Regions from separate parts of the Mesorhizobium sp. B2-1-3A genome, predicted to be linked through region 1. Evidence: predicted binding sites of a transcription regulator. Region 1 holds the regulator's gene; each other region holds the start of a gene.
The links. Region 1 encodes PhoB, which activates phosphate uptake and scavenging genes when phosphate is short. Its sites were predicted from a motif close to TGTCATNNANCTGTCAT; they were not measured.
Positions count from the first base shown of each region.

Region 2: a site for PhoB is predicted at 5,860-5,876, ahead of FJ977_RS34285 (YdcH family protein). Genes of this name have one in related genera too.
Region 3: a site for PhoB is predicted at 4,177-4,193, ahead of FJ977_RS02495 (RNA degradosome polyphosphate kinase). Genes of this name have one in related genera too.

Region 1 is NZ_VFWK01000003.1:880,486-890,526, forward strand. Features, by position in the region: gene FJ977_RS15555 (sugar ABC transporter permease) at 1-719, opposite strand, end outside; gene xylF (D-xylose ABC transporter substrate-binding protein) at 865-1,905, opposite strand; gene FJ977_RS15565 (ROK family transcriptional regulator) at 2,177-3,421, shown strand; gene phoB (phosphate regulon transcriptional regulator PhoB) at 3,760-4,449, opposite strand; gene phoU (phosphate signaling complex protein PhoU) at 4,572-5,279, opposite strand; gene pstB (phosphate ABC transporter ATP-binding protein PstB) at 5,305-6,108, opposite strand; gene pstA (phosphate ABC transporter permease PstA) at 6,105-6,956, opposite strand; gene pstC (phosphate ABC transporter permease subunit PstC) at 6,960-7,943, opposite strand; gene pstS (phosphate ABC transporter substrate-binding protein PstS) at 8,011-9,066, opposite strand; gene FJ977_RS15600 (PAS domain-containing protein) at 9,599-10,041, opposite strand, start outside.
Region 2 is NZ_VFWK01000012.1:32,346-42,386, reverse strand. Features, by position in the region: gene FJ977_RS34325 (aminotransferase class V-fold PLP-dependent enzyme) at 1-933, opposite strand, end outside; gene FJ977_RS34320 (RidA family protein) at 959-1,420, opposite strand; gene FJ977_RS34315 (amino acid ABC transporter ATP-binding protein) at 1,491-2,285, opposite strand; gene FJ977_RS34310 (amino acid ABC transporter permease) at 2,290-2,940, opposite strand; gene FJ977_RS34305 (amino acid ABC transporter permease) at 2,942-3,607, opposite strand; gene FJ977_RS34300 (transporter substrate-binding domain-containing protein) at 3,681-4,511, opposite strand; gene FJ977_RS34295 (IclR family transcriptional regulator) at 4,683-5,471, shown strand; gene FJ977_RS34290 (YdcH family protein) at 5,505-5,708, opposite strand; gene FJ977_RS34285 (YdcH family protein) at 5,947-6,126, shown strand; gene ispG (flavodoxin-dependent (E)-4-hydroxy-3-methylbut-2-enyl-diphosphate synthase) at 6,702-7,955, shown strand; gene FJ977_RS34275 (lytic transglycosylase domain-containing protein) at 7,961-8,815, shown strand; gene FJ977_RS34270 (chloramphenicol phosphotransferase) at 8,834-9,406, shown strand; gene FJ977_RS34265 (Stf0 family sulfotransferase) at 9,463-10,041, shown strand, end outside.
Region 3 is NZ_VFWK01000001.1:486,729-496,769, reverse strand. Features, by position in the region: gene FJ977_RS02520 (amino acid ABC transporter permease) at 1-888, shown strand, start outside; gene FJ977_RS02515 (amino acid ABC transporter ATP-binding protein) at 914-1,717, shown strand; gene FJ977_RS02510 (TIGR02117 family protein) at 1,818-2,483, shown strand; gene FJ977_RS02505 (FAD-dependent monooxygenase) at 2,610-3,848, opposite strand; gene FJ977_RS02500 (zinc-finger domain-containing protein) at 3,868-4,113, opposite strand; gene FJ977_RS02495 (RNA degradosome polyphosphate kinase) at 4,257-6,458, shown strand; gene ppx (exopolyphosphatase) at 6,458-7,993, shown strand; gene FJ977_RS02485 (DoxX family protein) at 8,015-8,437, opposite strand; gene FJ977_RS02480 (DoxX family protein) at 8,592-9,014, opposite strand; gene fumC (class II fumarate hydratase) at 9,191-10,041, opposite strand, start outside.

The DNA of each region.
Region 1 (10,041 bases):
AAGCGGAAGCGCTTGCGCTGCACCCGCCCGTTGAACAGTGCAAACACGACGGCGAGGCAGGCGACGATACCGACGATCCAGCTCCAGGTGGCGCCGATCGATCCGGCCGGGCCGCCGCCCATCAGCTGGAACGTGGCATCGAGCGGTGCCACGGTCTGGCCTGACGTGACCCACCAGGCGGCACCGCGCCAGACCAGCAGGCCGCCCAGCGTGACGATGAAGGCCGGCACTTCGAGATAGGCGATGATGAAACCCTGGAAAGCGCCGATCAGTAGCCCGAGCGCCAGCCCGATGACCAGCGCCAGAACCCATATCCACGGATTGCCGAGTTCAAGCCCGACGAACCGGACCAGGAAATGCACCTGGGCAAAGCCCATGACCATGCCGATCAGGCCCTCGGCGGAGCCGACGGACAGGTCGATATTGCGCATGACGATGACCAGCACCATGCCGCAGGCCATGATGGCAACAGCGGAGGTCTGCACCGACAGGTTCCACAGATTGCGCGGAGTGAGAAAGGTGCGGCTGTCGAAATCGAGCGGATTGACGCCCAGACGCAGACTCGAAATCACGTGCAGCCCGACCCAGATCAGCAACAGGGCACCGATCATGCCGAGCATGCGGGTGTCTATCTCGGTTGCCTTCAGGAACCGGGCGACCGCGCCAAGCTCCGACGCGCGCGCGGTGTCGACCTGCGGGTTGGACGTCGTGTCGGTCATGATTTCCTCCCACCGGCCGGCCATCCGGCACGGATGCCGGAACGCAGCCTAGAAGCTATCCGCCTGAGGCGGAAACACAAATCTTTTTGAGAAAACGCCGCGGCTTTTGGGCCGCGGCGTCATTGTCGAACAGTGCAGCGCCGTTCTAGTTGCAGGCCGCGACGCTGCCGGCGGCGACGCCCGCGCAGACTTCGTCCTTCTTGATCCAGCCGGCATCGATGACGAGATTGAGATTGTCCTTGGTGATGGCGACAGGGGTCAGGAACAGCGACTTGACGGTGTTGCCGCCAGGCGTCGTGAAGTCCTTCACCCCGGCGATGTCGGTCATCTTCTTGCCGTCGGCCAGCTGCGAGGCGATCTCGGCGGCATTCTTGCCGAGCTCGCGCGCATCCTTCCACACCGACACGGTCTGGGTGCCGAGCGCGATGCGGTTCAGCGCGGCATGATCGCCGTCCTGGCCCGACACCGGCACGGTACCGGCAAGGCCTTGCGCCGTCAGCGCCGCGACGACACCGCCTGCGGTGCCGTCATTGGCGGCGACCACGGCATCGACCTTGTTGTCGTTGGCGGTCAGGAACTGTTCCATGTTCTTCTGGGCGTTGGCGGGCAGCCAGCCGTCCGTATAAGCCTCGCCGACATTCTTGATCTTGCCGCTGTCGATGGCCGCCTTGAGCACTTCCATCGAGCCCGAGAACAGGAAATCGGCGTTCGGATCGGCACCCGAGCCCTTGATGAAGACATAGTTACCTTCCGGCTTGACCTTGAACACTGCGCCGGCCTGCAAGCGGCCGACTTCCTTGTTGTCGAAGGTCAGGTAGAAGACGTCCTTGTTCTCGATCAGGCGGTCATAGCCGACGACCGGAATGCCTTCGTCCAGTGCCTTCTGCACCGCCGGGCCGATCGCCGAGGCATCCTGCGCCAAGATGATGAGCGAGTTGGCGCCCTGCGAGATCAGGCTTTCGACATCGGTAAGCTGCTTGCCGGGATTGGACTGCGCATCGGCGGAAATGTACTTGTCGCCGGCGGCCTCGATCGCCTTCTTCATGGCGGCCTCGTCGGTCTTCCAGCGCTCTTCCTGGAAGTTCGACCACGAAACACCGATGACCTTGTCCTTCGCCTGCGCGACCGACGCAAGCGTCAGCGACATGGCGACACCCGCCAGGATGGCGGCCGTGAATCTCTTCATGATATCCTCCCTGCGCCGCGTATGGCGCGACCAAACTGACCCGAAGGCCGGCACAGAGGCTCTATTTTTTCGAGCCTCAAAAAAAATACTGATCCATCGTCGGAACGCTGTCAACATCGATTCTGATGGATCTTGAGGTGTCGTGGACTTTTTTTCGAGCCTCGCAATAAATAAATGACAGCGCCAGCCGCTTCTGCCAGTATTTGCCCCAGTCGCCGGCAGTGTTCGAGGGGCAGTCAGAACCGCGGCGACGGGGAGGATGTGGGAAAGTATGTCGGTCGGAATCCGCCACGACGATCTGCGCCGGCGCAACCGCGCCATGGTGATTGCGGCCGTGCGCCGGGCCGGCCAACCGTCGCGCACCGAGATCGCCGCGACCACCGGCCTCAGCCATTCGACCATATCGGCGATCTCTTCGGACCTGATCGGCGAAGGCATCCTAGTCGAGGGCAAGCCGAGCGAGGCCGGTGCGCTCAAACGCGGCAGGCCACAGGTCGGCCTCGGCCTCAACCCGGAGGCCGCGGCCATCATGACTGTGGTGCTGTCGCTGAATTTCCTGTCCGTCGCCGTCATCGACTATGCCGGCCAGGTGATATCGGAGGAACAGCGCCGGCTGGACACGCTGACCATGTCGCGCGAGGCGCTGATCGGTGAATGCGTCGCCATTGTACGGCGCCGCCTCGAGGATCCCGATATCGACGTGCGCAGCGTCGCCCGCATCGCACTGGCGATCCAGGGCATCACCGACACCGAGGCCAGGGCCATGCTGTGGTCGCCGATCACGCCGCAGACCGACATCGCCTTCGCCGACATACTGGAAGCCGAGTTCGGCATCCCGGCCACCATGGAGAACGACTGCAACATGATGGCGGTGGCGCTGCGCTGGCGCGACCCCGAACGCTACCGCGACGACTTCATCGCTATCCTTTTGTCGCACGGCATCGGCATGGGCCTGGTGCTGAAGGGCGAGCTGTTCACCGGCACCCATTCGTCGGGCGGCGAGTTCGGCCACATGATCCATCGGCCAGGCGGCGCGCTCTGCCGCTGCGGGCGGCGCGGCTGCGTCGAGGCCTATGCCGGCAACTACGCCATCTGGCGCAATGCCAGGCAGCTTGGCGAGGACACCGAACCGGTCGCCGACGTCAGCGACGCGCAGATGCGGGCATTGGCGACGACAGCGCGGGAACGCGCCGGGCCCGAGCGCGAAGCCTATCGCAAGGCCGGAGAAGCACTAGGTTATGGCCTCGGCAGCCTGTTTGCGCTGATCGATCCCGCCCCCGTGGCCATGGTCGGCGTCAGCGCCGCCGCCTTCGACCTGATCGAGCCGGCATTGCGCGAGGCGATCGCCCAGACCGCCGGCGGCCAGCACTCGAAATCGATTTCGTTCGACACCGAACCGAACGAGTTGCCCCTGATCCGCGAGGGCTGCGCCATGCGCGCACTGACCTTCGTCGATCAGGAAATCTTCGCGCCGGGCGTGCAGGCAAGAGGCAGTGCCGGGAAGAGCGTTGCCTGAGCTGGCATTCGTCGTTGATGCGGTAGACCCTCGCTTACTTGGAGATTGGCCGTCGTCATCCGTGGGCGGAGCAGGAGCGAAGCTCCGTCGCGGAGACCCTGGGATCCATTCCGTGACCTATGCCACGCAGTGCAACGGAGCAGGATTTGCGCCGTGGCAACGCTTTGAGGTCGCGGCATGGATCCTTGGGCTGCAGAGCAGCCCCAGGGGTTCGCGCCGCGTCGCTGCGCTCCTTGCTCGCCCAAGGATAACGAAGCCATGAGCGTCTCAGCCAATTGTCAATGCGTGTGACCCGGGAGTGGACACAGTCAACCTATCAACGCTTCCGCCTCAAGGCTCTAATCTTCCCTGATCGCGTAGCCTGCCCCACGGATGGTGCGGATGACGTCGGGCATGCGGCCATTGTTGACCGCCTTGCGCAGGCGGCCGACATGCACGTCCACGGTGCGCTCGTCGATATAGATCGTCTCACCCCAGACATTGTCGAGCAGTTGGCTGCGCGAGAAGACGCGGCCGGGATGGCGCATCATGAATTCGAGCAGGCGGAATTCGGTCGGCCCGAGCCGGATCTCGCTCTTCTTGCGGTAGACCCGGTGCGATTCACGGTCGAGCACGATGTCGCCGACCTTGAGCACGCTGGACAGCACTTCCGGCTTGGCGCGGCGCAGCAGCGCCTTGACGCGGGCCATGAATTCCGGCGTCGAGAACGGCTTGACCAGATAATCGTCGGCCCCTGTGGAGAGCCCACGCACACGGTCGCTTTCTTCACCCCGCGCGGTAAGCATGATGATCGGCAGCCGTTCGGTCTCGGGCCGCATTCTTAGCCGGCGACAGAGTTCGATGCCGGACACCGCCGGTACCATCCAGTCGAGCACCAGGAGATCGGGCACGTTCTCCTGCAGCCGGATTTCGGCTTCATCGCCGCGGGTTACCACCTCGACCTGATAACCTTCCGATTCCAGATTGTAGCGGAGGAGCACGCCGAGCGGCTCCTCGTCCTCCACCACCATGATGCGTGGTGCGATCATTGACTGGTCACCTCTAAAGCAATCCCAGGAAAAAATGTGTAGCGGTTTTCCATCCTGAATTGCGTGAAACAAAGAGATAGAGCGGTTCGGCGTTTCCGCGAAACGCTGAACCGCTCCAACGCTCAAGCCGCCGGCGCCGACATCGCCGTCTCGTCCTGTTTGGGGCGGTTGGCGGGCAGTTGCGTGCCGGTCAGGACATAGTACGCGTTCTCGGCGATGTTGGTCACATGGTCGCCGATGCGTTCGAGATTCTTGGCGCAGAACAACAGATGCGTGCAAGCGGTGATGTTGCGCGGATCCTCCATCATGTAGGTCAGCAATTCGCGGAACACCGAGGTGTACTTGACGTCGATGCGTTCGTCGTCGGCGCGCAGCTTCGCAAGCGCGGCGGCGTCGCGCGCCGCATACTCCTCGATCACGCCCTGCACCTGGATCAGCACCAGCTGCGCCATGGCGTCGATGGAATGCGACAGGTCGCGCGGCGTTGCGTTGAGACCGACGGTGCCGACGCGCTTGGCAATGTTCTTGGCAAGGTCGCCAATGCGTTCGAGGTCGCCGGCCATGCGGATCGACCCGACGACATGGCGCAGATCGTCGGCCATCGGCTGGCGCTTGGCGATCAGCGTGATGGCGCGATCGTCGAGTTCGCGCTGGCGTGCATCCATGATGGCGTCGTCGGAGACCACGCGCTGTGCCAGCGCGTTGTCGGAATTCAGCAGCGCCTTGGTGGCGCCGCCGACCATCGAGCCGGCGAGATCGCCCATGTCGCTGATCAGCCTGCTGATCTGTCCGAGATCCTCGTCGAAGGCTGCGACTGTATGTTCGGCCATGATCCTGGTCCTCGTATGCGTGCGATCAGCCGAAGCGGCCGGTGATGTAGTCTTGCGTGCGCTTCTCGCGAGGCGACGTGAAGATCTTCTCGGTGCGGTCGAATTCGACCAGTTCGCCCAGATACATGAAGGCGGTCTGCTTCGAGACGCGCGCCGCCTGCTGCATGTTGTGGGTGACGATGACGATCGTGTAGTCGGCCTGCAGCTCGTCGATCAGTTCCTCGATCTTGGCGGTCGACAGCGGATCAAGCGCGGAGGCCGGCTCGTCGAGCAGGATGACCTCCGGCTTCACCGCCACCGTGCGGGCGATGCACAGCCGCTGCTGCTGGCCGCCCGACAGGCTGAGGCCGCTGGCATTGAGCTTGTCCTTGACCTCGGTCCACAAAGCGGCGCGCTTCAGCGCCTGCTCGACACGACCGTCCATCTCGGCCTTGCTGATCTTCTCATAGAGCCTGACGCCGAAGGCGATGTTCTCGTAGATCGACATCGGGAACGGCGTCGGCTTCTGGAACACCATGCCGATCTTGGTGCGCAAAAGGTTGAGGTCCTGCGAGCGGTCGAGAACGTTCTGGCCGTCGAGCAGCACCTGGCCCTCGGCGGTCTGCTTGGGGTAGAGCTCGTAGATGCGGTTGAAGACGCGCAGCAGTGTCGACTTTCCGCAACCGGAAGGGCCGATGAAGGCGGTGACGCTGCGCTCGGGCAGCGACAGCGTGATATCCTTCAGCGCCTTCGATTGGCCGTAGTAGAAGTTGAGGTTCTTGACCTCGATCTTGGCCTTGGCCGCCGCCTCGGCGGCGATCGTCATGTCTGGAGACAACATCTGGCTCATTTGTCCTCTCTGCGTCCGGTCAGGCTGCGCGCAAAGATGCTGAGCGCGAGAACCGTCAATGTGATTATGAGTGCGCCGGTCCAGGCCAGCTGCTGCCATTCCTCGTAGGGACTGAGAGCGAACTGGAAGATGGTGACAGGCAGGCTGGCCATCGGCGCGTTGAGATTGCTGGACCAGAACTGGTTGTTCAGCGCCGTGAAAAGAAGGGGGGCGGTCTCGCCGGAGATGCGGGCGATGGCCAGCAATATGCCGGTGACGATGCCGGAAAGCGCCGCGCGATAGGCAACCGAACGGATGACCACCCAGCGCGGCGCGCCGATCGCGGTGCCGGCTTCGCGCAACGCGTTCGGCACCAGATTGAGCATGTCCTCGGTGGTGCGCACGACGACCGGGATGACCAGGATGGCCAGCGCGACGGCCCCGGCGATGGCCGAGAAATGCCCCATCGGCCGCACCATCAACTCATAGACGAACAGACCGATGATGATCGATGGCGCCGACAGAAGGATGTCGTTGATGAAGCGCACCACGGTGGTGAGCTTCGAGAAGCGTCCGTACTCAGCCATGTAGGTGCCGGCCAGCACGCCGATCGGCGTACCGACGATGATGCCGATGATGGTCATCACGATGCTGCCGTAGATGGCGTTGAGCAGGCCGCCGGCGTCACCGGGCGGCGGAGTCATTTCCGTGAAGACCGACAGCGAGACCCCCGACAGGCCCTTGTAGAGCAGTGCGCCGAGGATCAGCGCCAGCCAGGCGAGCCCGATGCCGGCGGCGATGACGCACAGCGTCATCATCACGCCATTCTTGCGCTTGCGGCTTTGGTGAAGCGATGTGGCTGTCGACATCGGTCAGGCTCCCGTGCGGGCATCGATGCGCATCAGCATGTAGCGTGCGATGGCAAGGATCAGGAAGGTGATAACGAACAGGATCAGGCCGAGCGCGACCAGCGAGGAGGTGTAGAGATCGCCGACGGCTTCGGTGAATTCGTTGGCGATGGTCGCCGAGATGGTCGTTGCCGGCGCGAACAGCGACGTCGAGATGCGGTGCGCGTTGCCGATGACGAAGGTCACCGCCATTGTTTCACCAAGCGCGCGGCCGAGAGCCAGCATGACGCCGCCCATGATGCCGATGCGCGTGTAGGGGATGACGACCCGGCGCGTGACCTCCCAGGTCGTGCAGCCGATCCCATAGGCCGATTCCTTCAGCACCGATGGCACCGTGTCGAACACGTCCTTGGTGATCGAGGTGATGAAAGGCAGGATCATGATGGCCAGGATCATCGCCGAGGTGAGCAGGCCGATGCCATAAGGGGGGCCGGCGAACAGGCTGTTGAGGCCCGGAATACCGTGGAACACGCTGATGATGAAAGGCTGAACGGTCGTCTGCAGGAACGGTGCCAGCACGAACAGGCCCCAGATACCATAGATGATCGAAGGGATGCCGGCCAGCAATTCCACCGCCATGCCGATCGGGCGCCGAAGCGGGCGCGGGCAAAGCTCGGTGAGGAAGATAGCGATGCCGATGCCGAGCGGCACGGCGATCAGGATGGCGATTGCCGAGGTGATGATGGTGCCGTAGATCGGGGCCAGCGCACCGAACTTCTCCGTCACCGGGTTCCAGCTTTCGCTGGTCAGGAAGGAAAAGCCGAAAGTCGACAGGGCTTGCCAGGAACCGGCAAATAGCGAGATCGCGACGCCGCCAAGCAGCACCAGCACCAATATCGCGGCGGCGCGGGTTGTCGCGTGGAAGATTGAGTCGGTCAGCGCGAACCGTCGAACGGTGGCATCGCGGGAACCTCTGACGGCTGGCAAGGCTTCCTGGACAGCGCTCATGTCAAGCTCGGCTCTTTCAGGTTGAGGGAAAAGGAGCGCCACGGTCGCGGCGCTCCTTAGGAAGATGTTACTCGCCGGCGTAGACGGGCTTGCCGTCGGCCTGGATGTCGGCCTTCCACGACGCCTTGATCAGGTCGACGACGCTGTCGGGGATCGAGACATAGTCGAGCGCCTTGGCGGTTTCCTTGCCGTCCTTGTAGGCCCAGGCAAAGAACTTCAGGGCTTCGCCGGTGGTCGCGGCATCGTCCGGAGCCTTGTGGATCAGGACCCAGGTGGAGGCGGCGATCGGCCAGGTGGTGTCGCCGGGCTCGTTGGTGATGATGACGTTGAAGTTCTTGGCAGCCTTGAAGTCGGCATTCGAAGCGGCGGCGCCGAAGGATTCGAGCGACGGCTCAACGACCTTGCCGGCAGCGTTCACCAGCTTGGAGTAGGAAAGGTTGTTCTGCTTGGCATAGGCGTATTCGACGTAGCCGATGCCGCCGTCGGTCTGCTTGACGGTGTTGGCAACGCCTTCGCTGCCCTTGGCGCCGACGCCCGTCGGCCACTCGACGGCGGTGTCTGAACCAACCTTGTCCTTCCAGTCGGGCGAGAGCTTCACCAGATAGTCGGTGAAGTTGAAGGTGGTGCCCGAACCGTCCGAACGATGCACGACGGCGATCGCGGTCGACGGCAGGGTGAGGGTGGGGTTCAGCGCCTTGATCGCGGCGTCGTCCCAGGTGGTGATGGCGCCGAGATAGATCTGGGCCAGCGTCTTGCCGTCGAGGACGAGCTCGCCCGGCTTGACGCCGGTGAGGTTGACGATCGGAACGATGCCGCCCATCACCATCGGGAACTGCACGAGGCCGTTCTTTTCCAGGTCGGCGTCGGACATCGGCTTGTCGGTGGCGCCGAAGGTCACGGTCTTGGCGATGACCTGCTTGATGCCGCCGCCCGAACCGATCGACTGGTAGTTGAGGCCGATGCCGGTGTCCTTCTTGTAGGTGTCGGCCCACTTGGCGAACACCGGGTAGATGAATGTCGAGCCGGCGCCGGAAAGGTCAGCTGCCATTGCTGCGGAAAGGGTGAAGGTAGACGCCGTAGCCATTGCAATCGCAACGGCCGCCGAGCGGATGAAATGTCTCATGTGGCCTGCTCCTGTTCGGAAGATGGTCTCTCGGCGCCATTCCTAACCGGCGCCCGCTGAGGCCAATAGCCTTCGATTATAACAGTCGCATGACAGTTTCGTGTCAGCCCGGTAACGCGTCACAGGCCCTGGCAAAGGCGGTGGCATCGAGCGGTCGCGGCCAGATCCGAGTTTGCTCTCGGAATCAGTGACTTGGCCCATCCGCCAGCTGGAGCCGCCGCCGGATTCGACGGGGCTTTCTCAGGGGAAGAAAATCCGGACGGGAGCGCGTTGCTCAAGGCCAGAGCGTGTCGTGGCCGGGCCATCGCCAAAAACAGGTCCGTTGGGGTAGGTTGACGCTGCTTCTTTGCCGGCGGTCGCTGCTCCCGCCCGTAACTGCAAGGGCGGAATTCAATTTTGCCATTGTCTCGGCTGGGCGCCGCCTTTGATATGGTGCGATCGCACCATAGTCATTGCGCGCGGGCGCAGCGGCAAATCCGCGATTGATTCCCTTGGCTTGCCTCTCACATCCCTGGAACCAGGCAACGCGATGCTATCCCGCGTTGCGCTGGACCTGGCGGCCGGCGCCGATCCAGCGCTCGACCTTCTCCAGCAGGGCCCTGGGGCTGATCGGCTTGGGCAGATAGTCGTCCATGCCCGCCTCCAGGCACCGCTCGCGATCGCCTTTGAGCGCATGCGCGGTGACGCCGACGATCGGCACATGCGTGCCGGTTTCCTGCTCCAGCCGGCGGATCGCGGCGGTCGCCTCGAGCCCGCTCATCTCCGGCATCGAGACATCCATCAGGATCATGCACGGATTGAGCTTGCCGAAGGCGTCGAGCGCCTTGCGGCCATTGCCGACGATCTCGAAACCATAGCCGGTTTCGCCAAGGATCTGGGTGAAGACCATCTGGTTCACCTCATTGTCCTCGGCCACGAGGATGTCCAGCCTGTGTCCGCCCTCGCCGGTGGCAGGCAGCCTGGGGCGAACCGGTG
Region 2 (10,041 bases), on a different contig from region 1:
CGGATTGGCTGTCGGGTCCGGAATGATCTTGGCAAAGATGCCTGGTATCCCCTGCAAAGCGTCCTTCCAGAGATTGAGAGCGGCCTCCTCGCGCCGGCGGATGCCGTGGTGATCGCGCGTCTCCCAGGCTTCCAGCGCGGCCATGGTGCCGGCGATGCTTTCCTTGCCGACCTTCATGGCCCGCGCCACGCCGCGGTTCTGCAGATAGGCCGCCCGCACCAGATCCTTGCGGCCGGTGACGATGCCGCTGGTCGGCCCGCTCAGGAATTTGTGGCCGCTGTAGATGACGATGTCGGCGCCGCGCGCCAGAAAGCCGCGCAGATCGTATTCGGACGCGGCATCGACGATCACCGGCACGCCCTTGGCGTGGCAGATCTCGCAGAATTCCTCCAGCGACAGCATGCCGTACTGCACGGTGTGGTGGGCGACGACATAGAGGCCCGCCGCCGTGCGCTCGTTGATTGCTTCGCGCACATGATAGTCCTGCGTCACGCTGACCGTGCCGGCGGGTACCACCCTGGCGCCGGCGACGCGGACCGACTGGTCGATCGGCGCGCCGTAGTTGACGATGTGGCCAAGCTGGATGACGACCTCCGACTTGAGGTCGCCGGTATCATCGGGCAGGCGCTCGATGGCGAGCAGGCTGGTTCCGGTCATCGCGCCGGCGATCGCCATGGTGATGCCGCTGGCACAGCAGGCGGTGATGAAGCCTGCCTCGCCGCCGGTGAGGCGCGCGACGACGGTGCTCGCGGCACGCTGCAGATCGTCCATCTCCACCCATTGCGAGGCCATTTCGGCCATGGCGCTGATCGCTTCCGGGACGATGATCGATGCGCCGAGCGCGGTCATGGTGCCCGAGACATTGATGATTGGCCTCAAGCCCAGCCGTTCGCGGATGGTGGTGTTGGAGCCGGTGGAGGAAGTGGTTTTCATGTGAGCGGATCCTGTGGGTGGCAGATCAGGCGGCGATCTCGACGACCGCTTCGATTTCGACAGTGATGTTTCCGGGCAGCGAGCCGACGCCGATGGCCGATCGCGCATGCCCGCCGATCTTGTCGAAGACATCGGCGAACAGGTCGGAACAGCCATTCACCACCTTGGGGTGGTCGCTGAAGGTCGGCGTCGCGTTGACGAAGCCGAGCAGCTTGACGACGCGCACGATGCGGCCGAGATCGCCGGCGGCGGCGTGCATGACGGCGAGCAGATTGAGCCCGGTCAGGCGCGCATGCTCATAGGCCTGCTCGACGGTCACATCCTCGCCGACCTTGCCGGTGCAGAGCGTGCCGTCGGCACGCAGCGGCCCTTGGCCGGACAGGAAGATCAGCCGCCCGCTCTCGGCATGGGTGACGAAGTTGGCGATCGGGGTTGGCGGCTCGGGCAGCGTCAGGCCAAGTTCGGCGAGCCGGATGTAAGGCGTCATGGAAGAAGGCTCCCTTGGTTGGCTTCAGCCATCCGATATTCAAAAATGAGACGGCATCAGCCGTCCGATGTCAGAAATGCGAGGCGCGGAAACGCGCCAGGAAGGTGCGGAGGCGCTCGTTGGTGGTCTCCGCCGCGAGGATCTCCTTGGGCGGGCCGACGGCGCTGACGCCGCCATCGGCCATGAAGACGATGCGGCTCGAGGCGTCGCGGGCAAAGGCCATTTCGTGCGTCACCATCAGCATGGTCATGCCGTCCTCGGCAAGGCTGCGCACTACGGCCAACACCTCGCCAACCAGTTCGGGATCGAGCGCCGAGGTGATCTCGTCGAGCAAAAGGATCTTCGGCTCCATCGCCACGGCGCGCGCGATGCCGACGCGCTGCTGCTGGCCGCCGGAAAGCTCCGCCGGCAGGCTGTCGGCCTTGTGGGCGAGGCCGACGCGGCCGAGCCAGTGTTCGGCGGCCTGGCGCGCTTCGGCCTGGCTCTTCCCCCGCACCTTGGTCAAGCCCAGCATGATGTTGCCGGCGGCCGTCAGGTGCGGAAACAGGTTGAAGCTCTGGAAGACCATGCCGGTCTCGGCACGCATGGCGGCCAAGTCGCGCTCGCTGCGGCGCTGGCGCGTTCCGGCTGAGAGATAGCCGACCTCCTTGCCGTCGATGCGGATCGAGCCGCTATCGTAGCTTTCGAGGAAATTGACGCAGCGCAGCAGCGTGGTCTTGCCGCTGCCGGAAGGTCCGATGACGGTGACAACCTCGCCACGCTTCACCTGAAGGCTGACGGAACGCAGCACCTCGACGGCGCCGAAAGCCTTTGACACATCGCGCACTTCGAGCAGTGCCGGATTGGCGCTTGTGGTGTCGGACATCGTGCTATTCCCGAATGAAGGCAAAGCGCCGCTCGAGCCGCCGGCTGGCGAGCGAAAGCGCATAGTTGACGGAGAAGTAGATGAGCGCGCCGAGGATATAGAGCGGCATCGCCTCATAGGTGCGGCCGATAACCTGGTTGATGGCCTGCATCAAATCGGTGATGCCGAGCAGCGAGACCAGCGCGCTGCCCTTGACCGCGTCGGTGACGCCGTTGATCCATGGCGGCAGGAAGCGCCTGAAGGCCTGCGGGAAGATGACGTAGGTCAGCCGCTGGCGGAAGGTCAGCCCGATCGCCATTGCGGCCTCGGACTGTCCCTTGGGAATCGAGGCGACCGCGCCCCTGAGATATTCGATGACCTGCGCCGTCTTGAACAGGGTCAGCGCCAGCACCGCCGCCCAGAACGACGGCAGATGAAGTCCGATGGCAGGCAGACCGTAATAGACGAAGAACATCAGCACCAGGATCGGAATGCCACGGATGGTGTCCGAGAAGATGCGCACCGCCCAGCGCAGCGGGACGGGACCATAGACCAGGGCTACACCCAGCAGGACGCCGGCGATGAGCGACAGGACCACGACCAGAAGCGATACCCAAAGGGTCAGCGCGAAGCCTTTGGCGAGGAAAGGGAGGGCGTATAGGATCTGGCTCAGCATGTCAGCGCGCCGCCCTGAACCGGCGCTCGACGAGCCTGAGCGCAAAAAGCAAGGCGTAGCCCGTCACCAGATACATCGCCGTCGTCACCAGATAGACCTCGACGATGCGGAAGGTGTTGAAGTTGATCCACTGGGCGCCGAAGGTGAGCTCGGGCACCGAGATGACCGAGGCGATCGACGTGTCCTTGAACAGCGAGATGAAGGTGTTGGACAGCGCCGGCAGCGTGATGCGCAGCATGGTCGGCAGGCGCACATGGATGAGCCTTTGCCATGGTGTCAGGCCGATCGCCTTGCCGGCATCGAGCTGGCCGCGCGGGACAGCCTCCAGGCCCGAGCGAAACACCTCGACCAGATAGGCGCCGCTATAGACCGAGAGTGTCAGGACAAACGAGGTCGGCGCGCTGTAGGCCAGGTCGACCACGGTCGGCAGGCCGTAGAAGACAAGGTAGACCAGCAGGATCAGCGGCACGTTGCGGATGAATTCGACATAGGCGGCGATGATCGCCCGCACCACGCGCCCGGCCGAGACGTACCAGACCGCCAGTACCAGCCCGATGACGACGCCGATGGCGATCGAGATGACGGCAAGCTCGAGGCTGAGCAGCAGACCGCCCCACAGCTTGTCGAAATGCCGCCAGATCAGATTGAAATTGAGGGCGTAGCCCATGCGTCCGCCTTGGTGTGAAGGGCGTCGGATAGGTTGCGGAAGGGCTGGAACGCGGCCCTTCCGCAATCCGGGATCAGATGACCGGGAAGCCGGGGTGGCGCGCCGGCGGCTCCTGGCCGAAATAGTCCTTGAAGGCGGCGTCATAGAGCGCCGATTCATGGCCGAACATTGCAATGGTGAAGGTCTGGTTGACGAAGGTCAGCCAGTCGAGGTCGCCTTGCCGAAGCGCGGCGCCGTAGAGCATCGAATACCAGCTCTTGCCGGCGTCGAAATATTTGTCCGGATTGCGTGAGGCGAGCCAGCGCACGGTGGACAGATCGACGGCGGCAGCGTCGGCGCGCTTGGATTCCAGCGCCTGCAGAACGTTGGCCTGGGTGTCGATCTGCAGCACCTGTGCCTGCGGCAGGGCATAGTGGACGGAGCTTTCGGCGTCGACATTCTGCAGGATGGAGATGCGCGTCGCCGAACCGCCGGCAAGCAGCTTGTCGAAGGTCTTGTTCTCGGCGGTGGGAAGCGTCAGCAGGGCAACGCCTTCGACATAGTACGGCCGGGTGAAGTTGATCAGCTGCGAACGCTGCGCCGTCATCGTCATGAACTGGATGGTGATGTCGACCTTGTTGGTGGTGACGTTGGGGATGCGCTGCGCCGGATCCTGCATGACGAACTCGACCTTGGTCGGATCGTCGAAAAGGCCCTTGGCCAGGATGCGGCCCATGGTGATGTCCATGCCGACCAGTTCGCCGGCATCATTCTCGAAATGCCAGGGCGCGTTGGTGCTGCCGGTGCCGACGATCAGCTTGCCGCGGTCGAGCACGGTGCGCAGCAGGCTGTCGGATGCGGCCTGGGCGGCAGCCTTCTGGGCATCGACGGTTGCAAGCACGCCGGCGGTGGCCAGTCCAGCCATTCCCAATTTCAGAAAATCACGTCTTCCGGATGTGTCGTTCACGGCGACCTCCTTTCGTGTTGTGTTCCCCTATGCACAGGCAATACACGCGACAGTGATCATGAGAATATTGTCTCTTACAAGAGACGCATGTATCCTGTACAAGACAGATACTAGCACCAGGAATCGACAATGCAAGATGGCAATGCCTTGGCCGTTTCGGCCGATGAAAAGACGACGGCTTCCCGCGAAAAGGGCCTCAACCGGGTGCTCGAAATCCTGGACTTCCTGCATACGACGCAGCGCGCAATCGGCATCGGCGACCTTGCCAAGGGGGTGAATGCGCCGCGCTCGACGACCTATACGCTGGTGCGCTCGCTGGTCGACGCAGGCCTGCTGGAAATGGCCGGCGACGGCAACCGCGTCTATTTCGGCAAGAAGCTCTATCTCTATGGAATGGACTATGTGCGCGGCAACGACCTGCTGCGGCGGGGGCGCCAGGAGGTCGACCATCTGTCGCGCGAGACCGGGGAGACTTCGGAACTGTGCATGCTGCAGAGCGGCCGCTACACCATCGTCCACTCCAGCCCCGGCACCAGGCCGTTCCGCATCAGTTCCGCCACCGGCCTGCAGATACCGCTGCCCTGGACCGCTTCGGGCCGGCTGCTGCTGGCGGGGCTGGAGCGGGCCGCGATCGAGGACATGGTGTCGCAGGACGATCTCGTGCTGCCCGATGGCCGCAAGCTGCGGCTCGATGATTTCATCGCCGACATCGCCAAGGCGCGGGTCACCGGCTACTGCGTCACCTCGGGGCTCGTCGACGCCTACACCAAATGTCTTGCCGTGCCGGTCTTTTCAGCGCCTGGCAAGGTCGAGGCGACGATGTGCCTGGTGGTTCCGATCGATACCACCGAGGAGCGGACCGGCAGTCTCATCGGCCTGCTGCGCGAGCGGGCCGGCAGGCTCTCCATCGCCGGATAGGCGAAACGTGACGAGGATCGCGCGGCCCGCGGCTCAAGCGATGATGTCGGGAATGATCTTGTCTTCCAGCTTCATCAGCCGGTCTTTCAGCGCCAGCTTCTTCTTTTTCATGCGCTGGATCTGCAGCGGGTCGCAATTGGTGGCGATCATCGCGTTGATCGCCGCGTCGAAATCGGCGTGTTCCTGCTTCAGCCGGGAAAATTCGAGGCGAATATCGGCCTGTTCCTGATCGGACATTCTCTACCGTCTGCACTGCGGCGCCCAAAAACTGGGCCTGATTGGGCGGGGGCGGCGATTTCTGCCACCGGCGCGCAGCCCATATCACATTTCACATTGCCGTGGAATGCTACCACGCAGCATTCGACATCGCAGTCGGAAGGTGGCAAAGTGTCATTGTGCCGTCACAGAAGCGACCTGCGGTGGACGCGCCTTTTGGCGGCAGCAATCGAGGAAACCATGAAAGGGAGAACCAATCATGTCTCTTGCTTCCCATCTTGACGAGTTGCAGCGGAAACACGGCGACATCGAACGCGAGATCGATGACGCGATGAACCACCCGTCGGTGGACGACCTCGAAATCGTGAATCTCAAGCGACGCAAGCTGGCACTCAAGGATGCGATTGAGAAATTGAAAGCGCAACCGACCACGCATTGATGCCCGACTGACATAGCCGCCACTATGCGGTCTTCCTTGCCGGCGGCAACCGCCGCCGGTGCTGGTGGATTTTAATTTTCCGCTCTGGGCGGGCCATCGTAAAAATCATATTGGGCCGAAGAGCCTTCTCAACTTCGTCATCCCAGGGCGAAGCAGGAGCGAAGCTCCGTCGCGGGGACCCTGGGATCCATTCCGTTTCCTCGGCCGAAGGGTGCAGCGGAGCGGAATTCTCACCGCAGCAACGCTCGGAAGTCGCTGCATGGATCCCTTGGGCTGCGGGGCAGCCCCAGGGATCTGCGCCGCGTCGCTACGCTCTTTGCTCCGCTCGTGGATGACGAAGTGTGGAACATCTCCGCCAATCGCGAAGGTATGCGGTCCGTCAACGCGAGCGACAGGGTCAAAACTTCGGCACCGGGGAACTGCTTGCGGGTCATTTCGGGGCCAGTGGCGACCTGTCGCCATTGACAAGCCATCTTTGCTCCTCCACCTCATGCCGGACTCTTGCGCTTCGGCCCCGGGGTGTGCTTGTGCGTCGACGTGGACGCTTGGCGCTCCAGAGACAAAAGGCTGCCGGCATGACCGGATATTTTTCCTTTCCCTTCCCTCGCCGCACCTCGGTCGGCGTCGATGTCGGCGGCGTGGTCGTCGGCGGCGGTGCCCCGGTTGTCGTGCAGTCGATGACCAACACCGACACCGCCGATATCGACCAGACGGTCGCGCAGGTTGCCGCACTGCACCGCGCCGGCTCCGAGATCGTGCGCATCACCGTCGACCGCGATGAGAGCGCCGCTGCCGTGCCGCGCATTCATGAGCGGCTCTTGCGGCTCGGCGTCAATGTGCCGCTGGTCGGCGACTTCCACTATATCGGCCACAAATTGCTCGCCGATCACCCGGCCTGCGCCGAGGCACTGGCCAAATACCGCATCAATCCGGGCAATGTCGGCTTCAAGGACAAGAAGGACCGGCAGTTCACCGATATTGTCGAGATGGCGATCAAGCACGACAAGCCGGTGCGCATCGGCGTCAATTGGGGCTCTCTCGACCAGGAGCTCCTGACCCGGCTGATGGATGACAACCAGGACAAGGGTTTCCCGCTGACGGCGCAGGAGGTGACGCGTGAGGCGATCGTGCAGTCGGCGATCCTGTCGGCCGAGATGGCCGAAGAGATCGGCCTCGGCCGCGACAAGATCATCCTGTCCGCCAAGGTCAGCGGCGTACAGGACCTGATCGCCGTCTATACCGAACTCGCCACCCGCTCCAACCATGCGCTGCATCTCGGCCTCACCGAGGCCGGCATGGGTTCGAAAGGCATCGTCGCCTCGTCGGCGGCGATGGGCATCCTTCTGCAGCAAGGCATTGGCGACACCATCCGCATCTCGCTGACGCCCGAGCCGAATGGCGACCGCACGCGCGAGGTGCAGGTGTCGCAGGAATTGCTGCAGACGATGGGCTTCCGGCAGTTCGTGCCGATCGTCGCCGCTTGCCCTGGCTGCGGCCGCACGACATCCACCGTGTTCCAGGAACTCGCCCAGAACATCCAGGCGGATCTGCGCAAGAACATGCCGGTGTGGCGCGAAAAATATCCGGGTGTCGAGAACCTCAAGGTCGCGGTGATGGGTTGCATCGTCAACGGCCCTGGCGAATCCAAGCATGCCGATATCGGCATTTCGCTGCCCGGCACCGGCGAGACGCCGACGGCGCCTGTCTTCGTCGACGGCAAGAAGGCGGCGACGCTCCGGGGGCCAGCGATCGCGGCGGATTTCGAGAAAATGGTCGCCGACTACATCGAGCAACGGTTCGGTCGCAGCGGCAAGGCCGCGGCAGAGTAGGCCAGATGCGGCGTTTCCCCAGGGCGGCGCTGATTGTCCTGTGCAGTGTGGCCTGGTCGACGCTTGCCCAGGCCGATCCGCCGCAATCGGCCAAGCAGCGGCTGATCGACAAGGTCTGCAATTTGATCCAGGCCCATGCCGACCAGAACGGCCTGCCCCGGGATTTCTTCGCCCGGCTGATCTGGAAGGAAAGCCGTTTCGATCCCAACGCAGTCAGCCCCGTCGGCGCCGAGGGCATCGCTCAGTTCATGCCGGGCACCGCCAAGATGCGAGGGCTCGAAAACTCCTTCGACATCAACCAGGCGATCCCGGCCTCGGCGAAGTATCTCGCCGAAATGAAGACCAGCTACGGCAATCTTGGCCTGGCGGCCGCCGCCTACAATGCCGGCGAAAGCCGGGTGTCGCGCTGGCTGGGTTCGGGCGGTTTCCTGCCGATGGAGACCGAGAGCTATGTCTTCGACATCATGGGCGAGCCGGTCGACAAGTTCACCGACCCCGCCTATGCCGGACAGGTCGCGCCGCTCGACGCCAAGACGGATTTTGCCGTTGCCTGCCGCAAGCTGCCGGTGATCATGTCCCAGACCGTGGCGATGGCCTCGATCAACGTCAAACCATGGGGCGTCCAGGTGGCCGGCAATTTCCGCCGCAGTGCCGCAATTAGCCAGTGGCTGCGGGTGAGGAGCCGGTTTCCGGCCCTGCTTGCCGGTCATGATCCGGTGGTGAGCCGGGTGCGCACGCCGATTGGGCGGCGCGGCATCTACGCGGTCAGGATCGGAATCGACGACCGCGCCGCCGCCAATGTCATTTGCCAGAAACTGCAGAGCGTCGGCGGGGCCTGCGTGGTGGTGCGCAACCGTTAAAGGCCTGAAGCCGGCTCGATGCTTGAAAGAGAATCGAACGTGAAAGCCAGGATCGTCCTGCTCAATGGCGTCGGCAGTGCCGGCAAAAGCTCGATCGCCAGGGCGTTGCAGACAATAACCGCCGAACCGTTCCTGCATGTCCAGATGGACACCTTTATCGAGATGCTGCCCGATGCCTTGCAGGACCATGCTTATGGCTTCTCCTACGAGACCATCCGGCAAGGCGGCCGGCCCTCGGTCGTGATCAGGACCGGACCGACGGGAGTGCGTGCCCTGCGCGGCATGCGCCACGCCGTCGCCGCCATGGCCGGGCAAGGCAACAGCCTGATCGTCGACGATGTGCTGTGCAATGGCGAAATGCCTGAATATGTCGAACTGCTGTCGGCCTTCGATCTCCATCGGGTTGGCGTCATGGCGCCGCTGGAGGTCCTGGAAGCCCGTGAAGCCCAGAGGGCCGACAGGCGGCCGGGCCTGGCGCGCTGGCAATATGGGCGCGTGCACGCGGGCATAGTCTACGATATCGAGGTCGACACCAGCCATCTCACCCCGCTGGAATGCGCCCGTCGCATCCAGCAACAATTTCGACTATAGGCGGCGATGGATCGGCCGGGGGTTTGCCCTGCCTGTGAAACGACAAGGGCAACGGGATGTTCGACGCCTACATTATCTGCGGCACGCCGAGAACCGGCAGCACTTTGCTGTGCAAGCTCCTGGCATCCACCGGGACATCAGGCGATCCGCACTCATTCTATCGGCGGCAGGATGTGTCGGAGTGGGCCGAGGAGTGGAAACTGCTAGCCCGCGACACGATGGGCGAGCTTGAATTCGATGTCGCCTATCTCGATGCGGCAATCACCGCAGGCAAGGGCGGCACCGAGATCTTCGGCCTGCGCCTGATGCGCGAAAACCTGGATGAACTTTCGGCGATCCTCGACCGGATTTTCCCAGGGTTGGCCTCGAACACGGCGCGTTTCGAAAGAGCTTTTGGCCGCATTCTCTACATACATCTGTCGCGGGAGAACAAGCTCGCGCAGGCGATCTCGCTGATCAAGGCACAGCAGACCGGTCTTTGGCACATCGCGCCTGACGGCACCGAAATCGAAAGGGTCGCACCGGCGCAAGAGCCCCAATATGATTTCGAGCGGATCAAGGGGGAGCTTGCCGAACTTGAATCCTATGACGCGGCCTGGAACATCTGGTTCACGGCGCAAGGCATAACGCCGCTG
Region 3 (10,041 bases), on a different contig from region 1:
GGCGCCTGCTGGGCTTTCGTCAATGCCAAGTTCGGCCAGTTCATGTTCGGCACCTATCCGATCGAGGAACGCTGGCGGCCGATCCTGGTTGCCATCCTGTTCGTGGCGCTGCTGGTGCCGATGCTGATCCCGCGTGTCCCCCGCAAGGGGCTGAACGCCATCCTGCTTTTCCTGGTGCTGCCGATCGTCTCCTTTTTCCTGCTGATCGGCGGCGTGTTCGGCCTGCCGCATGTCGAGACCTCGCGCTGGGGCGGCCTGCTGGTCACGCTCAGCCTGTCCTTCGTCGGCATTGCCGTGTCGCTGCCGCTGGGCACGGTGCTGGCGCTGGGCAGGCGTTCGAAAATGCCGATCATCAAGACGTTGTGCGTGATCTTCATCGAAACGGTGCGCGGCATCCCGCTGATCACCGTTCTGTTCTTCGTCAGCGTCATGCTGCCGCTGTTCCTGCCGGCTGGCGTCACCTTCGACAAGTTCCTGCGGGCGCTGATCGGCGTGTCGCTGTTTGCCGCCGCCTACATGGCCGAAGTCGTGCGTGGCGGCCTGCAGGCAATTCCCAAAGGCCAGTATGAGGGCGCCGATTCGCTCGGCCTCGGCTATTGGCAGAAGATGGGGCTGATCGTTCTGCCGCAGGCGCTGAAGCTGGTCATTCCCGGCATCGTCAATACGTTCATCGGCATGTTCAAGGACACCAGCCTCGTCCTGATCATCTCGATGTTCGACCTGCTCGGTGTCGTCAAGCAGAACTTCTCGGACGCCAACTGGGCGACGCCGCAAACGGCCCGGTCCGGCCTGGTGTTCGCCGCCTTCGTCTTCTGGCTGTTCTGCTTCGGCATGTCGCGCTATTCAATGTACACCGAACGCCGGCTCGATACCGGCTACAAACGCTAAACGAAAGACCAAGGGGACCCTGTCAATGGCCACCGAAAATGCCGTCAGCGCGGAAGAGATCAAGGTCAACGCCGCCAAGATGCACATCTCGACCACCGATGTCGCCATCGACATCATCGCCATGCACAAATGGTATGGCGAATTCCATGTGCTGAAGGACATCAATCTGAAGGTGATGCGTGGCGAGCGCATCGTCATCTGCGGGCCCTCAGGCTCCGGCAAGTCGACCATGATCCGCTGCATCAACCGGCTGGAGGAGCACCAGAAGGGCAAGATCATCGTCGACGGCAAGGAACTCACCAATGATCTGAAGAAGATCGACGAGGTGCGCCGCGAGGTCGGCATGGTGTTCCAGCACTTCAACCTGTTCCCGCATCTGACCATCCTGGAAAACTGCACGCTGGCGCCGATCTGGGTGCGCAAGACGCCCAAGAAGCAGGCCGAGGAAATCGCCATGCATTTCCTCAAGCGCGTGAAAATCCCGGAGCAGGCCAACAAGTATCCGGGACAGCTTTCAGGCGGTCAGCAGCAGCGCGTGGCGATCGCGCGCTCGCTATGCATGAACCCGCGCATCATGCTGTTCGACGAGCCGACCTCGGCGCTCGACCCGGAAATGATCAAGGAAGTTCTGGAGACCATGGTGGGGCTCGCCGAGGAAGGCATGACCATGCTGTGTGTCACGCACGAAATGGGCTTTGCCCGCAAGGTCGCCAACCGGGTGATCTTCATGGATCAGGGCCAGATCGTCGAGCAGAACACGCCGGCCGAATTCTTCGACCATCCGCGCCATGAGCGCACGAAGCTGTTCCTGTCGCAGATCCTGCACTGACCGGTTTCACACCGAGCGCAAGAGCCCGGCCGCAATGCGGCCGGGCTCTTTTCTTATGGATCGGCTGATGCGATTGGCGGCAGGGCAGCGGGCGTCATCGATGAGAAAAGTCCTGCGTTTCCTTTCCATGTCGCTCGCCGTGATCGTGCTTGCAGCGGCCCTCGGCACGCTGGTACCGCGTCCGCTCTGGCCGGCGGCATCCGCGGGCGAGGGCACGCGGCATATATTGGTGCTGAAGAACCCGATCCACACCGACATCGCCATTCCGGTGGACGATGCCGTGCGCCAGCGCTTTCATTTTCTGGTCGAGGCCGGCATCCCGGCCGATAGTCCGGAGGTGCGCTACATCATCTTCGGCTGGGGCGGCCGCGCCTTTTATCTGGAAACACCGACCTGGTCCGAACTCAAGGCCGGTCCGGTGATGAAGGCGCTGACCCTCGATGCCTCGGTGATGCACGTCGATGTCGCCGGCGCCATCGCCGAACCACATCCGGATGTCGCGGGCTTCGACATTGACGGGAAGCGGTTCGCGGCGTTGCTCGATTTCATCCAGGCCAGTTTTCAGCAGGGGCCGAACGGTCCGATCCATGTCCAGAACGCTGCCTATTCAAAATTCGACGGCTTTTTCGAAGCCAAAGGCCATTTCAACGCGCTGGTCGGCTGCAACACCTGGACCGCTGCCGCTCTGCGTACCGCAGGCCTGCGGACCGGCTGGTGGAACCCGCTGCCGGTGTCGCTGGGGTGGTCGATGCGGTTGTATAATTGAGACTCGGCAACGTTTCCAAGATGGACGCCGGCGCCAAAGCCGCCAATCTCCCCAGGTGGTGGAGATGTCCGGCAGGACAGAGAGGCGCTGTCCCGTCAACCTATCGGGCTGACTTGTCCCGACGTCCTACCGCCTAACGACCTTCGGTTCCTCCCAGCCATAAAGCCAGTCGAGATCAGCCGCGAGCTTCTCCGCCGGCCGCGTCGCCAGCACCAGGTTGCGGGCCAGCGCCACCGGGCCCCGGGCGTGCCAGGCAAACCGGTTGAGCGCACCGCGCTTGAGCACCTTCTCCACGCGCGGCCGCCGCAGATTCTCCCAGATGGTGAGGCTCTTTCGCGGATCGGCGGGGAAGTCGGCGACCAGAGTGGCAAGCGTCGCGGCATCCTCGATCGCCATCGCCGCGCCCTGTGCCGCGAATGGCGTCATCGCATGCGCGGCATCGCCGATCAGCGCAATGCCGGTCGGCGTTGTCCAAGGCTGTTTCTGTTCGACGGTATGCAGCGGCCAGGTCAGCCACGGCCCGGCTATTTCCACCAGCTTCACGAGTCCTGGCGCGGTGCCGCGCATGGCGGCGGCGAGGGTGCCGGGATCGGCATGGCCGGACCAGCCCTCGGCAATGCGCTCGCCCTTGGTGAAGGCGACGAGGTTGAATGCGTCGCCCTTGCTGACGGGATAGGCGACCATGTGGAAACCCGGATGCAGGAACGTCGTGACACAATCGGCTGCGCCGATCGCGGCGAAGGCCCGCCCGGCGCTGCTGTCGGCCGTGACGGTGGTGCGCCAGGCCAACTCTCCCGAAAAACGGCTTCTTGGCGATGCCATCCTTCTTGCATCGACAAGCCCGCGCACCGACGACCAGACGCCATCGGCGCCGACCAGCAAGAAGCTTTGTTCCTCCGCGGTCTTGCCGCCGATCTCGACGGTTGCCGTGACACCATGGCTGCCAGTCGCAATTCCTTGGACGCGCGCCCCGACGGTGAGATGGATATCAGGCATCTCGGCAGCACACGCCATCAGCGCGCTCTGCAGGTCGGCCCGGTGCGCGACGAGATAGGGAGCGCCCCAATGGTCTTCACCCGACTGCCCCAACGGCACATGCGCCAATTCGCGCAACGTCCTCGCATCCTTCAGCACCACGGCCTCCGGCCGCACCGCCGCCGGCAACAGCCGGTCGAGTACGCCGAGGTCACGCAGGATGCGTGTCGCGTTGGGGGAAAGCTGGAGGCCGGCGCCTACAGCTTCCAGGCGCGGCGCTTGCTCGAACACCTGCACGGGGTAGCCGCGTCTGGCAAAAGCAAGTGCGGAGGTCAGCCCGGCGACGCCCGCTCCGGCGATGACGATTTGCCGGGAGCCTTGGTCGTCCATCAGGTCCGTCGCGAGGGAATCAGGCGGCCTGGTCGATGTAGAGGCAGCCGGCAGGCAGCGTTTCCGTCGCCTTCAGCTTCGGCGAATAGCGGTAGAGCGTCGAGCAATAGGGGCAGACCTTCTCATTGTCGTCGCCCATGTCGAGAAACACATGCGGGTGATCGAAAGGCGGGTTGGCGCCCGTGCACATGAATTCCCTGACGCCGATGTCGATCGCCGGATGGCCCGCATCGTTCTGGAAATGGGGAATGGAACCGCCTGCCATCGTCGTCTCCTTAACGCAGTCTCGCATGCATCTGGATCATAACAGGTCTCTTTGCAAGATCGATGAAATGAAACTGTCGCAAAAGCCTGTCAGAGGATAAGTTAAGCCGGTTAACCGGCTGAGCGGTGGAAAGAGCAGGAACCATGAACGAACTGAAGCCGGTGCAGAGCGAATTCATCAATGTCGAAGCGGCGAGCCCGGAAGGCGGCAATCCCGATCGTTTCGTCAATCGCGAGTTTTCCTGGCTGCAGTTCAATCGCCGCGTGCTCGAGGAATCGCTGAACACCCATCATCCGCTGCTGGAGCGCGTTCGTTTCCTCTCGATCTCGGCTGCCAATCTCGACGAATTCTTCATGGTGCGGGTCGCCGGCCTCGCCGGCCAGGTCCGCGAGGGCATCGTGCTGAAGAGCCCTGATGGCCGCACTCCCGAACAGCAGCTCGAACAGCTGCTGCGCGAGGTCGAACGGCTGCAGGAAGACCAGCAGAAGAGCCTTTCGGCGTTGACTGTGCTGCTCAACAAGGAAGGCATCGAGACCATCACCCGCGACGCTCTGACCAAGGACGAGAAGATCTGGTTGGAAGAGCATTTCCAGGACCAGGTGTTTCCGGTGCTTACCCCCCTGTCGATCGACCCGGCGCATCCGTTCCCGTTCATTCCCAATCTCGGCTTCTCGATGGCGCTGCAGCTTCGCCATCGCAAGAATGGCGAAGAAATGAGCGCGCTCCTGCGCCTGCCAGTGGCGCTGAAGCGCTTCATCCGTCTTCCGGATCGCAAGCACCATGTCCGCTTCATCCCGCTGGAAGAGGCGGTCGGGCTCTATATCGGCAAGCTGTTTCCCGGCTACGAGGTCAAGGGCTCAGGCACGTTCCGCATCATCCGCGACAGCGATATCGAGGTCGAGGAAGAATCGGAAGATCTGGTGCGCCTGTTCGAGACCGCGCTGAAGCGCCGCCGTCGCGGATCGGTGATCCGCATCGAGTTCGACAAGCTGATGCCTGGCGAATTGCGCGATTTCGTGGCCAGCGAACTCGGCGTCTCATCGAGCCGCATCAGCGTCCTGACCGGGCCGCTGGCGCTCAGCCAGATCTCCGAGATCGTCGCCGTGCCCCGCGACGACCTCAAATTCAGGCCCTACAATCCGCGCTTTCCCGAGCGCATCCGCGAGCATGGCGGCGATTGCTTTGCCGCCATCCGCGAGAAGGACATCATCGTCCACCACCCCTACGAATCCTTCGACGTGGTGGTCCAGTTCCTGCGCCAGGCAATGGCCGACCCCGAAGTGGTGGCGATCAAGCAGACGCTTTACCGCACCTCCAACGACAGCCCGATCGTGCGCGCGCTGGTCGACGCGGCCGAGGCCGGCAAGTCGGTGACCGCACTGGTCGAGCTCAAGGCGCGCTTCGACGAGGAAGCCAACATCCGCTGGGCGCGCGACCTGGAGCGCGCCGGCGTGCAGGTCGTGTTCGGTTTCCTCGAACTGAAGACCCATGCCAAGATGTCGCTGGTGGTGCGGCGCGAGGACGGCAAGCTGCGCAATTACGTGCATCTTGGCACCGGCAACTACCATCCGGTCACCGCGCGCATCTACACCGACCTGTCCTTCTTCACCACGGACCCGACGATTGCCCGCGACGTCGCGCAGCTGTTCAATTTCATCACCGGCTATGCCGAGCCGACCGCCGAAATGCGGCTCGCGATCTCGCCGTTCACGCTGCGCAACCGCATCCTGCAGCACATTTCCGACGAAGTCGCCCATGCGCTGGAAGGCAGGCCGGCGCGCATCTGGATGAAGATGAACGCGCTTGTGGACCCGATCATCATCGACGCCCTCTATGATGCCAGCCGCGCCGGTGTCGAGATCGACCTCGTCGTGCGCGGCATCTGCTGCCTTCGGCCACAGGTGCCGGGCCTGTCGGAAAACATCAGGGTCAAATCGATCGTCGGCCGCTTCCTGGAGCACAGCCGCATCTATTGTTTCGGCAACGGCCATGGCCTGCCGTCGGACGAGGCGATCGTCTACATCTCCTCGGCCGACCTGATGCCGCGCAATCTCGACCGTCGCGTCGAGACCATGGTGCCGATCACCAATCCAACTGTGCATGAACAGGTGCTCGGCCAGATCATGCTCGGCAACATCATGGACAATCAGCAAAGTTTCGACGTATTGGCTGATGGAACCTCCCGGCGCGTGGTGCTGGAGGAGGGCGAGGAACCGTTCAACGCGCAGGAATATTTCATGACCAATCCGAGCCTGTCCGGACGGGGTGACGCGCTGAAGTCGCATGCGCCCAAACGCATTGCGCAGTTCAAGCGCCGCAAGAAGAACGCCGCAGCGTCCACCTGATGCTGTCTGATTCCCAGGGCCGGCTGCAGGACCGCCGACCGCTGTCCATCATCGACATCGGGTCGAATTCGATCCGCCTCGTTGTCTATGAAGGGCTGGCGCGCTCGCCGACCATGCTGTTCAACGAAAAGATGCTGGCTGGTCTTGGCCGCGGCATCGTTTCGACCGGCAAACTCGACCCCGAGGCGGTGACGCGCTCGATGGAAGAGTTCCGCCGCTTTCGCGCGCTGTCCGATCAGGCCGGCGCAGAGCATATGTATGTCTTGGCCACCGCCGCCGCGCGCGAGGCAATCAACGGACCCGATTTCATCCATCGGGCCGAGGACGTGCTCAAGACCGAGATCCGGGTGATCAGCGGGCGTCAGGAGGCCCACTATTCGGCGCTCGGCGTCATTTCCGGCTTCCATCCGGCCAATGGCATCGCCGGCGATCTGGGCGGCGGCAGCCTCGAGCTTGTCGACGTCAGTGGCGAGGCAATCGGTGACGGCATAACGCTGCCGCTCGGTGGCCTGCGCCTTCAGGACATGGCGAAGAACTCGCTCACCCAGGCGCAGAAGATCGCGCGCGAAGAGCTTGCGCGGGCCAAGCTGTTGAAGGGCGGGCAGGGCCGGCCCTTCTACGCCGTCGGCGGCACTTGGCGAAACCTCGCCCGGCTGCACATGGAGATGACCAACTACCCGCTCGGCGTCATGCACCATTACGAGATATCAGCCGACAGTGCGGCGAACTTTCTCAAGCAGGTGGGCAAAGCCGAGATCGAGAAGGTCAAGGGGATCGAAGGCGTCTCGAAGAACCGCCGTTCGCTGCTGCCCTACGGCGCCATCGTGCTGCAGGAGATCATGGCGGCGATGCAGCCGTCGAAGATCATCGTCTCGGCACTCGGTGTGCGCGAAGGCTTCCTCTATTCGTTGCTCGATGAGGCGGAGCAGAAGGCGGATCCGTTGATTTCGGCGTCCGAGGAGCTCGCCCGGTTGCGTTCGCGCTCGGTCACCCATGCGCATGAACTGGTCGACTGGACGGCCAAATCCTTCGCCGCCTTCGGCATCGACGAGACCGAAGACGAGGCGCGCTACCGCCATGCCGCCGCACTGCTGGCCGACATCGGCTGGCGCGCGCATCCCGAGTATCGCGGCAGGCAATCGCTCAACATCATTGCCCATGCCTCTTTCTTCGGCGTCGACCATCCGGGCCGTGCCTTCCTGGCGCTGGCCAACGCCTATCGTCATGACGGCATCTTCAACGAATCCATCGCGCCGGAAATCAAGGCGCTGGCGACGCCACGCTACCTCGAGCGTGCCCGGGTGCTGGCGGCGATGATGCGCGTCGTCTATCTGCTGACGGCCTCGATGCCCGGCATCATGCCCAGGCTGAAATGGGAGCCGCGCGCCAATGGCGTGCTGGCGCTGGTGTTGCCGGCCTCGCTCTCCGACCTCTACGGCGAGCGGCCGGCCGGCCGGCTGGCGCAGCTGGCGCGGATCACCAACCGCAGGCTGGTGCTGGCAGTGGAAGGCGGGCCGAGCGTTTCGGTCAAATAGCACGTTCCGGTGGATCGAGGCTCAGGTCGCGTCCGCACCGATGCCGAAACTGCGTCCGTCGGCCGACCACGCTCCGGCACCGGCCATGGCCAGCGCCAGGAAGCCACCCGCGATCGCAATGTCCTTCATCAGCATCTGCTGGTGCAGGAAGGCGAGCGTCGCATCGTCAGCGCCCTGGCCGTAATGGCCGATGAAGCCGGCAACGACGCAGAAGGCCGCCAGCAGCAGCGCCACGACCCGGGTCTGGAAGCCGACGAGGACCAGCAATCCGGCGATCAGCTCGAACAGGCCCGTGCCCCAGGCGGCAAGGTATGGCAGCGGCAGGCCGAGGCCGGCGAAATAACTGGTCGTGCCGGCAATGTTGGCGAGGGCCTGGAAGCCGGACGGTACGAACAGCACGGCAAACAGCAGTCGCGAAACCAGAAGCAATGCGTTGCGGGTCATGGCCACCTCCCTTGCCGGCGCCCGATTGGGATCGAGCCGGCGCCGCGCAGCTTACGCCTGCGAAGCTGGAGCCGAAACCGAACTGGCTATTCCAGACAACGAAAAAGCGGCGCGGAAAATTCCGCACCGCTTCTCTCAGGTATGGGAAGAAGGATTAGCCGCGCTTGGCGTCGATGGAGTAGGCGCCGGCGCCCGATGAAGCCAGCAGCAGGAAGCCGCCGGTGATGGCGAGGTTCTTGAGAAACTGGATCATCTGCATCTGGTCGGCCCAGCCGGTGTGCGCGACCAGACCGGTGGCGACGGTGAAGACAGCGAGCACCCAGGCGGCGAGCCTGGTCTGGAAGCCGACGAGGACGGCAAGGCCGCCAAGCAGTTCGATCAGACCGACGATGACGGCCGTTGCCGTTGGCGCCGGCAAGCCGAGGCCGCCGAAATAGGCGGCGGTGCCGGAAATGGCGGTGAGCTTGCCGAAACCGGAAAGCAGGAAAATGACCGCGAGCAGGATGCGGCCGAGGAGGATGGTGACAGAGCTGTTGGACGCGGTGCCGGCGCCGGCGGCTGAAGTGTTGATGGACATGGTGGCTCTCCGAATGGGTTGAATGAGCCAGAGATAGACGATGCCGACTGTTCACCAAAGCCGCCTATCTGGCGACACATTGTTCACAGTCCGCACATTTCCATGATCGGGCAAGACGCGCGAAATTCGTGTCGAAAGGCGGGGCGGCGGGAGGAAATTCTCCCGCCGAAAACACCTTATCCCGGATGCGTCATGTCCTCCGGCCGCACCAGCCGGTCATAGTCAGCCTCGCTGACCAGCCCGGTGGCCAGTGCTTCCTCGCGAAGCGTGGTGCCCTTCTTGTGCGCCGTCTTGGCGATCTTGGCGGCGTTGTCATAGCCGATGGTCGGGGCCAGCGCCGTTACCAGCATCAGCGAGCGGTCGAGGGCCGCCTTGATGTTGTCTTCGCGGGCCTCGATGCCGACGACGCAATTGTCGGTGAAGGAGACCGACGCGTCGGCGAGGAGCTGCACGGACTGCAGGAAGTTGTAGGCCATCAGAGGATTGTAGACATTGAGCTCGAAATGGCCCTGGCTGCCGGCGAAGGTCACCGCGGCGTTGTTGCCGAACACCTGCACGCAGACCTGTGTCATCGCTTCGCACTGCGTCGGGTTGACCTTGCCGGGCATGATCGAAGAGCCGGGCTCGTTCTCCGGCAGCGACAATTCGCCGAGCCCGGAGCGTGGGCCGGAGCCGAGGAAGCGGATGTCGTTGGCGACCTTGAAGAGTGCTGCGGCAGCCGCGTTGATGGCGCCGTGCGAGAACACCATGGAATCGTGTGCGGCGAGCGCCTCGAACTTGTTCGGCGCGGTGACGAAGGCGATGCCGGTGATGGCGGCGATGCGATCAGCCACCCGCTCGGCGAAGCCGACAGGCGCATTGAGGCCGGTACCGACGGCGGTGCCGCCCTGCGCCAGTTCCTGCAGGCCGGGCAGCGTCATTTCGATGCGCTTGATCGAGGAGGCGACCTGCGCCGCATAGCCGGAAAATTCCTGGCCGAGAGTGAGGGGAGTGGCATCCTGCGTGTGCGTGCGGCCAATCTTGATGA